Bdellovibrio bacteriovorus str. Tiberius: one gene and its partner. The protein of the gene in region 1 binds, or shares a complex with, the protein of each later gene. Links are inferred from orthologs where the notes say so. Each region holds a gene or a part of one and is shown in the gene's direction. Other genes may lie near its edges.

Region 1 (3,959 bases):
ACCTCTATCATGGACGTGTTAAATCTCTTGCTGACGGCGCTCGTGAGGGCGGCCTGAATTTCTAAGGAGTGATGTGTGGAGAAAGTTCAAGCTCAAGCAGCTGAATTAGAAGAGCGTGTAGTAGCGATCAACCGCGTAACAAAAGTTGTTAAGGGTGGTCGTCGCTTCTCTTTCGCAGCTCTAGTAGTTGTAGGCAACAAAGCTGGTGATGTTGGATTCGGTTCCGGCAAAGCTGGTGAAGTTCCAGAAGCAATCGGTAAAGCAAGCAGATCCGCTAAAAAATCTGCTAAATCTGTAGCTTTGAAGGAAGGTCGTACGATCCCTCACGAAGTTATCGGTAGATTTGGTGCAGCTAAGGTTATCATGAAACCAGCTGCTCCAGGTACTGGTGTAATCGCGGGTGGTGCGGTACGTGCCGTTCTTGAATCTGTAGGTGTAAAAGACATTCTTACTAAATGTGTTGGTACTCGTAACCCTCACAATGCAGTAAGAGCAACAATCGACGGCTTGAAGCAGTTGAAACAACAGCTTTAATTCGCGGACTGGTGGCAAAAATGGCTAAGACATTCGTAGTAACATTGAAAAGATCAACTATCAAATGCACGCAAGATCAAAAGGATGCTGTACGTATCCTTGGTCTTAAGAAAATTCGCCAAACTGTTGAGGTGAAAGATTCTGCTGCGGCACGTGGTAATATCATGAAAGTTCAACATCTTCTTGATGTTGAAGTTAAGGGGTAATCATGAGCTTGCTTAAAACATTGGCACCTAAAGCAGGGTCCAAGCATGCTCCAAAAAGAATCGGTCGTGGTATCGGTTCTGGTATGGGCGGCACATCTACAAAAGGTCACAAGGGTCAGTTGGCTCGTACCGGTGGAACAGTGCGTAGAGGCTTCGAGGGTGGTCAAACTCCACTTCACCGTCGTCTTCCTAAGTTCGGTTTCAGCAACGTAGCGTTTGCTAACAACTTTGAGATTGTAAACGTAGGACAACTTGCTAAATTTTCTGGTGAAGTCACTCCTGAATCTCTATACGCTGCTGGACTTGTGTCCAAAGGCGCTGTTAAGATTTTGGGAAATGGCGAGCTTAAAACAGCTTTGACTGTAAAAGCTCATAAATTCTCAGAAAGCGCCAAGAAAGCTATCGAAGCTGCTGGCGGCAAAGTCGAGGTAATTAAGTAGTGTCTGCAATTGAGAGCATCGCAAAAAATTCTGATCTTCGTAAGCGCATCTTGTTCACATTGGCTCTTTTGGCCATTTACAGAATTGGTGTACACGTTCCGACTCCGGGAGTGGATGGTTCAGCGGTGCTCTCATTTTTCCAGGCTCAAAGCCGTGGAATTTTTGGCCTATTTAATACCTTTACAGGTGGCGCACTTTCCCAGTTCAGTATCTTTGCACTGGGAATCATGCCTTACATCTCCTCTTCCATCATCTTCCAACTTTTGACTTCTGCGATTCCGTATCTGGAAGCTCTTAAGAAAGAAGGGGAGCAAGGTCGTCGTAAAATCAACCAATACACTCGTTATGCGACTGTGGCTCTGGCGATTATCCAGGGTTATGGTATCAGCACTTGGTTGATGAATTCCACAAGCCCAGATGGACATCCACTTGTGATCGCTCCGACCGTGGCCTTCCTTCCGTTCCAAATCATGACTATCATCACATTGACTGCAGGTACCTGCTTTATCATGTGGTTGGGTGAGCAGATCACAGAGCGTGGTATCGGTAACGGTACTTCCCTGATCATCTTCACTGGTATCGCTGCTGCGATCCCAGGTGGTGTTCAACAGCTTTGGGAGCTTGTTCGTACTGGTGAAATGCGTTTTGCATTGGTTCTTTTGTTGGTTGCCTTCATGGTGGCGATCATCGCAGCCGTTATCTATATGGAAGTGGCTCAGCGTAGAATCACAGTTCAGTATTCTCAAAGACAAGGTGGCGGCGGTATGCAATCCATGCAGACTCCGACAAGCCATCTTCCTATCAAACTTAATATCTCTGGTGTTATCCCGCCAATCTTCGCGAGCTCCTTGTTGATGTTCCCGGCGACAATGGCTCAATTCGTGAACACACCTTGGTTGAAGGCGCTTCAGGATTCTTTGAATCCTTCCGGTACTATCTTCAACATCATGTTCGTGGCTTTGATTGTCTTCTTCTCCTTCTTCTATACGGAGATCGTTTTCAATCCTAACGACGTGGCAGACAACCTGAAAAAATACGGTGGTTTCGTTCCTGGCGTTCGCGCTGGTAAATCCACTGCAGACTACATCCAAAGAGTTTTGGAGCGCGTAAACGTAGTTGGTTGTATCTATCTTTGTACTATTTGTATTCTTCCAGGCATCATGGTTAACCAATTCAACGTGCCATTCCACTTCGGTGGTACCAGCTTGTTGATCTTGGTGGGTGTTGCTTTGGATACTGCTCAACAGATCCAGTCTCATATGATCACTCAGAAATATGAGGGCTTCCTTAAGGGTGCTAAGATCCGTAGCAGAAGGGTTCAGTTCTAATGAACTTGATCCTGTTTGGAGCCCCGGGGGCCGGTAAAGGTACGCAGTCTGAGCTTTTGATTAAACGCCAGGGAATGACACAGATCAGCACTGGCGATCTATTCAGAGCAGCCATTAAAGGCCAGACGGACCTCGGCAAAAAAGCCCAGGAATTTATGGATAAAGGTCAACTTGTGCCAGATAGCATCGTTATCGGCATGGTTGAAGAAGTTCTCCAAAAAGGCCTCCAAAACTTTATTTTAGATGGTTTCCCTAGAACTGTGGCTCAGGCCCAGGCTCTAGATGAATTACTTGTAAAAATGAATCTATCCATCGGGAAGGCAATCTTCCTTGAAGTTCCAATGAGAATCCTGATGGATAGGCTGACTGGCAGACGCGTTTGTAAAAATTGCGGCGCTGTCTATCATATAGTCAGTAAGCCCTCCAAAGTAGAGGGCAAATGTGATTTGTGCGGTGGTGAGGTCATTCAACGGAATGATGACAAGGCTGAGGTTATTGAGACCCGCCTGAAGACTTATGAAGAGTTCACGAGCCCCCTAAAAGAGTTTTATAAAAAATCAGGCAAATATATCGAAGTGGACGGAAATAGAGACACCGAAGAAGTCTATCAAGAGATCGAAAAAATAATAAAATAGACGGCTGTATTATTTTTATCTCTAGACTTTAATTTTTTTCGGTGTTAGCGTGCCGGACCGCATTCGTTTTTTTGCTGGAATTTTCACTTTTTTAATGAAGTGAAAACTAAGCGTATGGGAAGACAGTATGAAAGTAAGACCATCAGTTAAAGCAATCTGTAATAAGTGTAAAGTTATCAAAAGAAAAGGCGTTATTCGCGTTATCTGCGAGAACCCTAAACATAAGCAAAGGCAGGGTTAATCATGGCACGTATCCTTGGTGTCGACTTACCTAGAAATAAGCGCGTTGAAATCGCATTGACTTATATTTACGGCATCGGCCGTCCTCGTGCTGCTATGATCTGCAAGCAAGTTGGTATTCCTTCTGAACTAAGAACTGAAGGTCTGACTGATGAGCACATTGCTAAAATCCGTAGCATCGTTGAAGCTAACTTCAAAGTAGAAGGTGACTTGCGCCGTGAAATCGGTCAATCCATCAAACGTTTGATGGATTTGAACTGCTTCCGTGGTATCCGCCACCGTAAAGGCTTGCCTGTTCGTGGTCAGAACACTCGTTCTAATGCACGTACTCGCAAAGGTCCTAAAAAGACGGTAGCTAACAAGAAAAAAGCCGTATAATTGAGGTTGCGTAAATGAACACTGATAAAAAAGCTGTTACAAAGAAAAAAGTAAAAAGAAACGTTCCACAAGGGAACTGCTATATCCAAGCTGGGTTCGGTAACGTTATCGTAACGATGACTGATCCAACCGGTGCTACCGTGTCCTGGTCCTCTGCAGGTCACCTCGGTTTCAAAGGAAGCCGTAAAGGTACTCCAT
Region 2 (3,680 bases), 2.8 Mb from region 1 along the record:
ATGGAAGAACAGCCGGTGCTGACTTCCAAACTGAGTGACAAGCAGGTCACTTATATTCAGAGACTGGGTCGCTCCTCTGGCCGGGAGATTGTACCGATTGATTTGACGCTCTATCGCGAGCTGATGAATCTTGAGCTGATCGTCGATAAAGGTCGTCGACTGGCGCTGTCCAAACTGGGCCAAGAGGTTTACAGACACCTTGCTTAATTCTCAGAAACTTTTCCGCATTGTTCTTATCGAGCCCGAAATCCCGCAAAACACCGGAAATATCGGGCGCACGTGTGTTGGTACCAACTGCGAACTGCACATTGTGGGAAAGATGGGCTTTGAGATCAACGACACCAACTTGAAGCGGGCGGGGCTGGATTACTGGCCTCACCTGACGTGGTATCGCCACGAAACCTTCGAGGACTGGTGGAAACACGTCGAAGATCCATCCCGCATCTGGCTTTTCACCACCAAGACCCAGCGCACCTATTTTGAACCTCAGTATCAATCCGGAGATTGGTTCGTTTTTGGTAAAGAAACGAAGGGTCTTGATCCTGAATTCCTGCAAAAGCACCCGGAACAAACCGTCACCATTCCCATGATCGGTGAGGGCGCGCGTAGCCTGAATCTGGCTACCAGTGTGGCGATCGCCGCTTACGAGGGGCTTCGTCAGGTTCAATTTTCATTGCGATAGTTTAAGGCTTTAGTCGAGGTCGCCTCATAAGAAAGTCTTAGAAATACTTAGTAAAATCGCGTCAATGACGCATCCAGAAATTGCCCCCTTACCTTGCCGCTTATGTCAATTTGGGTCTATCCTCATAGGCTATGGTTACACAAATTTTGACAAAAATGTTCGGAACGAAGCACGACCGTGAGATGAAAAAGATCCAGCCTACTGTGGATCGTATCAATGCCCTGGAACCTCAGATGGCAGCTCTTACGGATGATCAACTCAAAGCCAAGACTCCTGAATTTCAAGAGCGTCTGAAGAAAGGCGAAACAGTTCACGATATCCTGCCGGAAGCATTTGCGGTCTGCCGTGAAGCCTCTAAGCGTGTATTGGGAATGCGCCACTATGACGTTCAGTTGATCGGTGGTTATGTTCTGAATCGCGGCAACATCGCCGAGATGAGAACGGGTGAAGGTAAAACCCTGGTGGCAACACTGCCGGTTTATCTGAACGCTCTTACTGGCCGTGGTGTGCACGTAGTAACTGTGAATGATTACCTGGTTCGTCGTGATGCCGAACACATGGGTCGTCTTTACGGCTGGCTGGGTCTTACCACTGGTATCATCGTTCACGGTCTGAACGATCAGCAGCGCAAACAGATGTATGCTTGTGACATCACTTACTGCACAAACAACGAACTGGGCTTTGATTATCTTCGCGACAACATGAAGTTTGATTTGAACGACTATGTTCAAAGACCTCACTATTATGCCATCGTCGATGAGTGCGACTCCATTCTGGTCGATGAAGCGCGTACCCCGCTGATCATTTCCGGTCCTGCGGAATCCTCCACGGACAAATACTATGCTGTGAATCAGATCATCCCGCACCTGAAGCGCGATGTTCATTTCAACATGGAGGAAAAATCCAAAACAGCTTCCCTGACTGACGCCGGAAACGCGAAAGTCGAAGAGCTGATGGGTCTTTCCAATCTTTACGATCCTCAAAACATCGAGATCCTGCACCACGTGTATCAGGGTTTGAAAGCTCACTATCTGTATCGTCTTGATGTGGAATACATGATCAAAGACGGCGAGATCGTGATCGTTGATGAATTCACCGGTCGTTTGATGCCGGGTCGTCGCTGGAGCGATGGTCTGCACCAGGCCATCGAAGCCAAAGAAGGCGTTGAAGTTAAGTCTGAGAATCAGACTTTGGCGACCATCACCTTCCAGAACTACTTCCGTATGTACGACAAACTGTCGGGCATGACGGGTACAGCTGATACTGAAGCTGTCGAGTTCAAAAAAATCTACAATCTTGACGTGAACGTGATTCCGACCAACCGTCCGATTCAGCGGGCCGATCAGGAAGACGTGGTTTACAAGTCTGAAAAGGCGAAGTTCAAAGCCATCACTGCCGACATCAAAGAACGTATGGCCAAGGGTCAGCCGATTCTGGTGGGTACTGAATCCATCGAAAAATCCGAAGCTTTAAGTTCTTTCCTGCGCAAAGAAGGCGTTAAGCACGAAGTTCTGAATGCGAAACACCACGAACGCGAGGCGGAAATCATCGCTCAGGCGGGTCGTAAGGGTGCAGTGACCATCGCCACCAACATGGCCGGTCGTGGTACTGACATCATGCTGGGCGGTAACGCCGACATGCTGGCAAAAGCGCAGGTGGGTAACGATGATTCTCCGGAATTCGCGGAAGCGGTTCTGAAAATCAAACCTCAGGTCGAAGCGGAGCGCGCGGAAGTTCGCTCTGTCGGTGGTTTGTACATCATCGGTACTGAACGTCACGAATCCCGCCGTATCGACAACCAGTTGCGTGGTCGTTCCGGTCGTCAGGGTGATCCGGGCGAATCCAGATTCTATCTGTCCCTGGAAGACAAATTGATGAGAATCTTCAACGGTGAGCGCATCCAGAAGATCATGGAAATGCTGAACATCCCTGAAGATGAACCAATCACAGCAAAAATGGTGACCAACGCGATCGAAGGCGCTCAGCGCAAGGTCGAAGGCCACAACTTTGATATCCGTAAAAACCTGATGGAATACGACTCTGTGATGAATGCACAGAGAAACGCGATCTACGGCATGCGCCGCAAGGTTCTGGAAGGTCAGGAAATCGAAAGAACCACTTTGGACTGGCTGGGTGATGTTGTTTCCAATCTTTTGGACACTCACATTCCTGAAGGCGGCAAAAAAGAAGAGTGGAGCCTGGAAGGTCTTAATAACTCCCTGGCACAAAGCTTCGGTTTCAAAATCGATTTCACGACTATGGCGGTGAACACTGAAACTGTCACAGACGGCGTGAAATCCGGCGTGAAAGAAGTTTGGGATCGTCAGAAAAATTCCATGGGTCCGTTCTTTGAACAGGTTCAGAAAATGATCCTTCTTCAAAGCATCGATCATCACTGGAAAAACCACTTGTACGTGATCGACAAACTGAAAGAGGGTATCTCTTTGCGTGGTTACGCTCAGAAAGATCCTTTGATCGAGTACAAAAAAGAGGCGTTCAAAGCCTTTGAAACCCTGAACAACACCATCAAGTCTGATGCGATCGAAAAAGTGATGCGCGTTCAATTGGTGGCTCAGCAGAACGAGCAGGAAGTTTTGGAAAGCCTGCGTCCGGAAGAAGCAGACCTGGATGAATTGGATTATTCATCTCCAAGCGAAGCGGACATCGGCCACAGCCTGCCAGAGACTGAAGATGCTCCAAAGCGCAAGATGACCTTCCAAAGCGGCCCTCGTGACGACCGTCCGATGAACCGTGAAGAGCGTCGTCGTCAGGAAAAAGACACGAAGGGAAAAAGATAATTGGCTTCTTGTCCAAGTTGCCACCAGCCGGTAGAGATTCTTGATAAGCATCTGGGGACTCTTTTCACGTGTTCCCACTGCAATGCGGTTTTCTTTGTCGACTGGAATGGACAGCCAGAGTTGGCACAACACGAGCCGGAGCCAGAAACTCCGGCCGAGTCGTTTTCAGAGCCTGCACAAAGCTTTCAAAACGGCACCGA

What was found.
Region 2: the proteins of secY (region 1) and secA are in contact, whole or in part, in a crystal structure (PDB 3DIN), measured with the Thermotoga maritima proteins. The link is inferred for Bdellovibrio bacteriovorus str. Tiberius from one-to-one orthologs. Residues at the interface, in WP_004081795.1 of Thermotoga maritima: Glu108, Gly109, Glu110, Glu111, Ala236, Glu237, Arg238, Arg239, Ile240, Thr241, Ile242, Gln243, Tyr244, Ala245, Arg246, Arg247, Val248, Thr249, Gly250, Arg251, Arg252, Val253, Tyr254, Gly256, Ala257, Ser258, Thr259, Tyr260, Leu261, Pro262; in WP_004082002.1 of Thermotoga maritima: Glu261, Ala262, Arg263, Lys300, Ala301, Arg302, Thr303, Ile304, Ile305, Leu323, Tyr324, Asp325, Pro326, Val329, Ser330, Tyr333, Ile336, Lys340, Phe345, Val349, Glu363, Phe364, Tyr374, Ser375, Gly376, Gly377, Glu393, Ile395, Thr482, Ser483.

Annotation. Positions count from the first base shown.
Region 1 is NC_019567.1:3,048,368-3,052,326, reverse strand. The notes cover bases 405-3,343. They hold secY (preprotein translocase subunit SecY), read left to right. Parts: upstream 405-1,179; coding sequence 1,180-2,508; downstream 2,509-3,343. Other genes in these bases: rpmJ (50S ribosomal protein L36), read left to right, coding at 3,271-3,343; BDT_RS14500 (adenylate kinase), read left to right, coding at 2,508-3,143; rplO (50S ribosomal protein L15), read left to right, coding at 743-1,180; rpmD (50S ribosomal protein L30), read left to right, coding at 555-740; rpsE (30S ribosomal protein S5), read left to right, coding at 405-534. Outside these bases: rplR (50S ribosomal protein L18), read left to right, coding at 1-65; more of rpsE, read left to right, coding at 76-404; more of rpmJ, read left to right, coding at 3,344-3,384; rpsM (30S ribosomal protein S13), read left to right, coding at 3,387-3,761; rpsK (30S ribosomal protein S11), read left to right, coding at 3,776-3,959. UniProt on the Escherichia coli protein: The central subunit of the protein translocation channel SecYEG. Consists of two halves formed by TMs 1-5 and 6-10.
Region 2 is NC_019567.1:273,389-277,068, forward strand. Bases 511-3,680 are described here. They hold secA (preprotein translocase subunit SecA), read left to right. Parts: upstream 511-813; coding sequence 814-3,480; downstream 3,481-3,680. Other genes in these bases: BDT_RS01360 (tRNA (cytidine(34)-2'-O)-methyltransferase), read left to right, coding at 511-682; BDT_RS01370 (hypothetical protein), read left to right, coding at 3,481-3,680. Outside these bases: BDT_RS01355 (gamma-glutamylcyclotransferase family protein), read left to right, coding at 1-207; more of BDT_RS01360, read left to right, coding at 200-510. UniProt on the Escherichia coli protein: Required for protein export, interacts with the SecYEG preprotein conducting channel.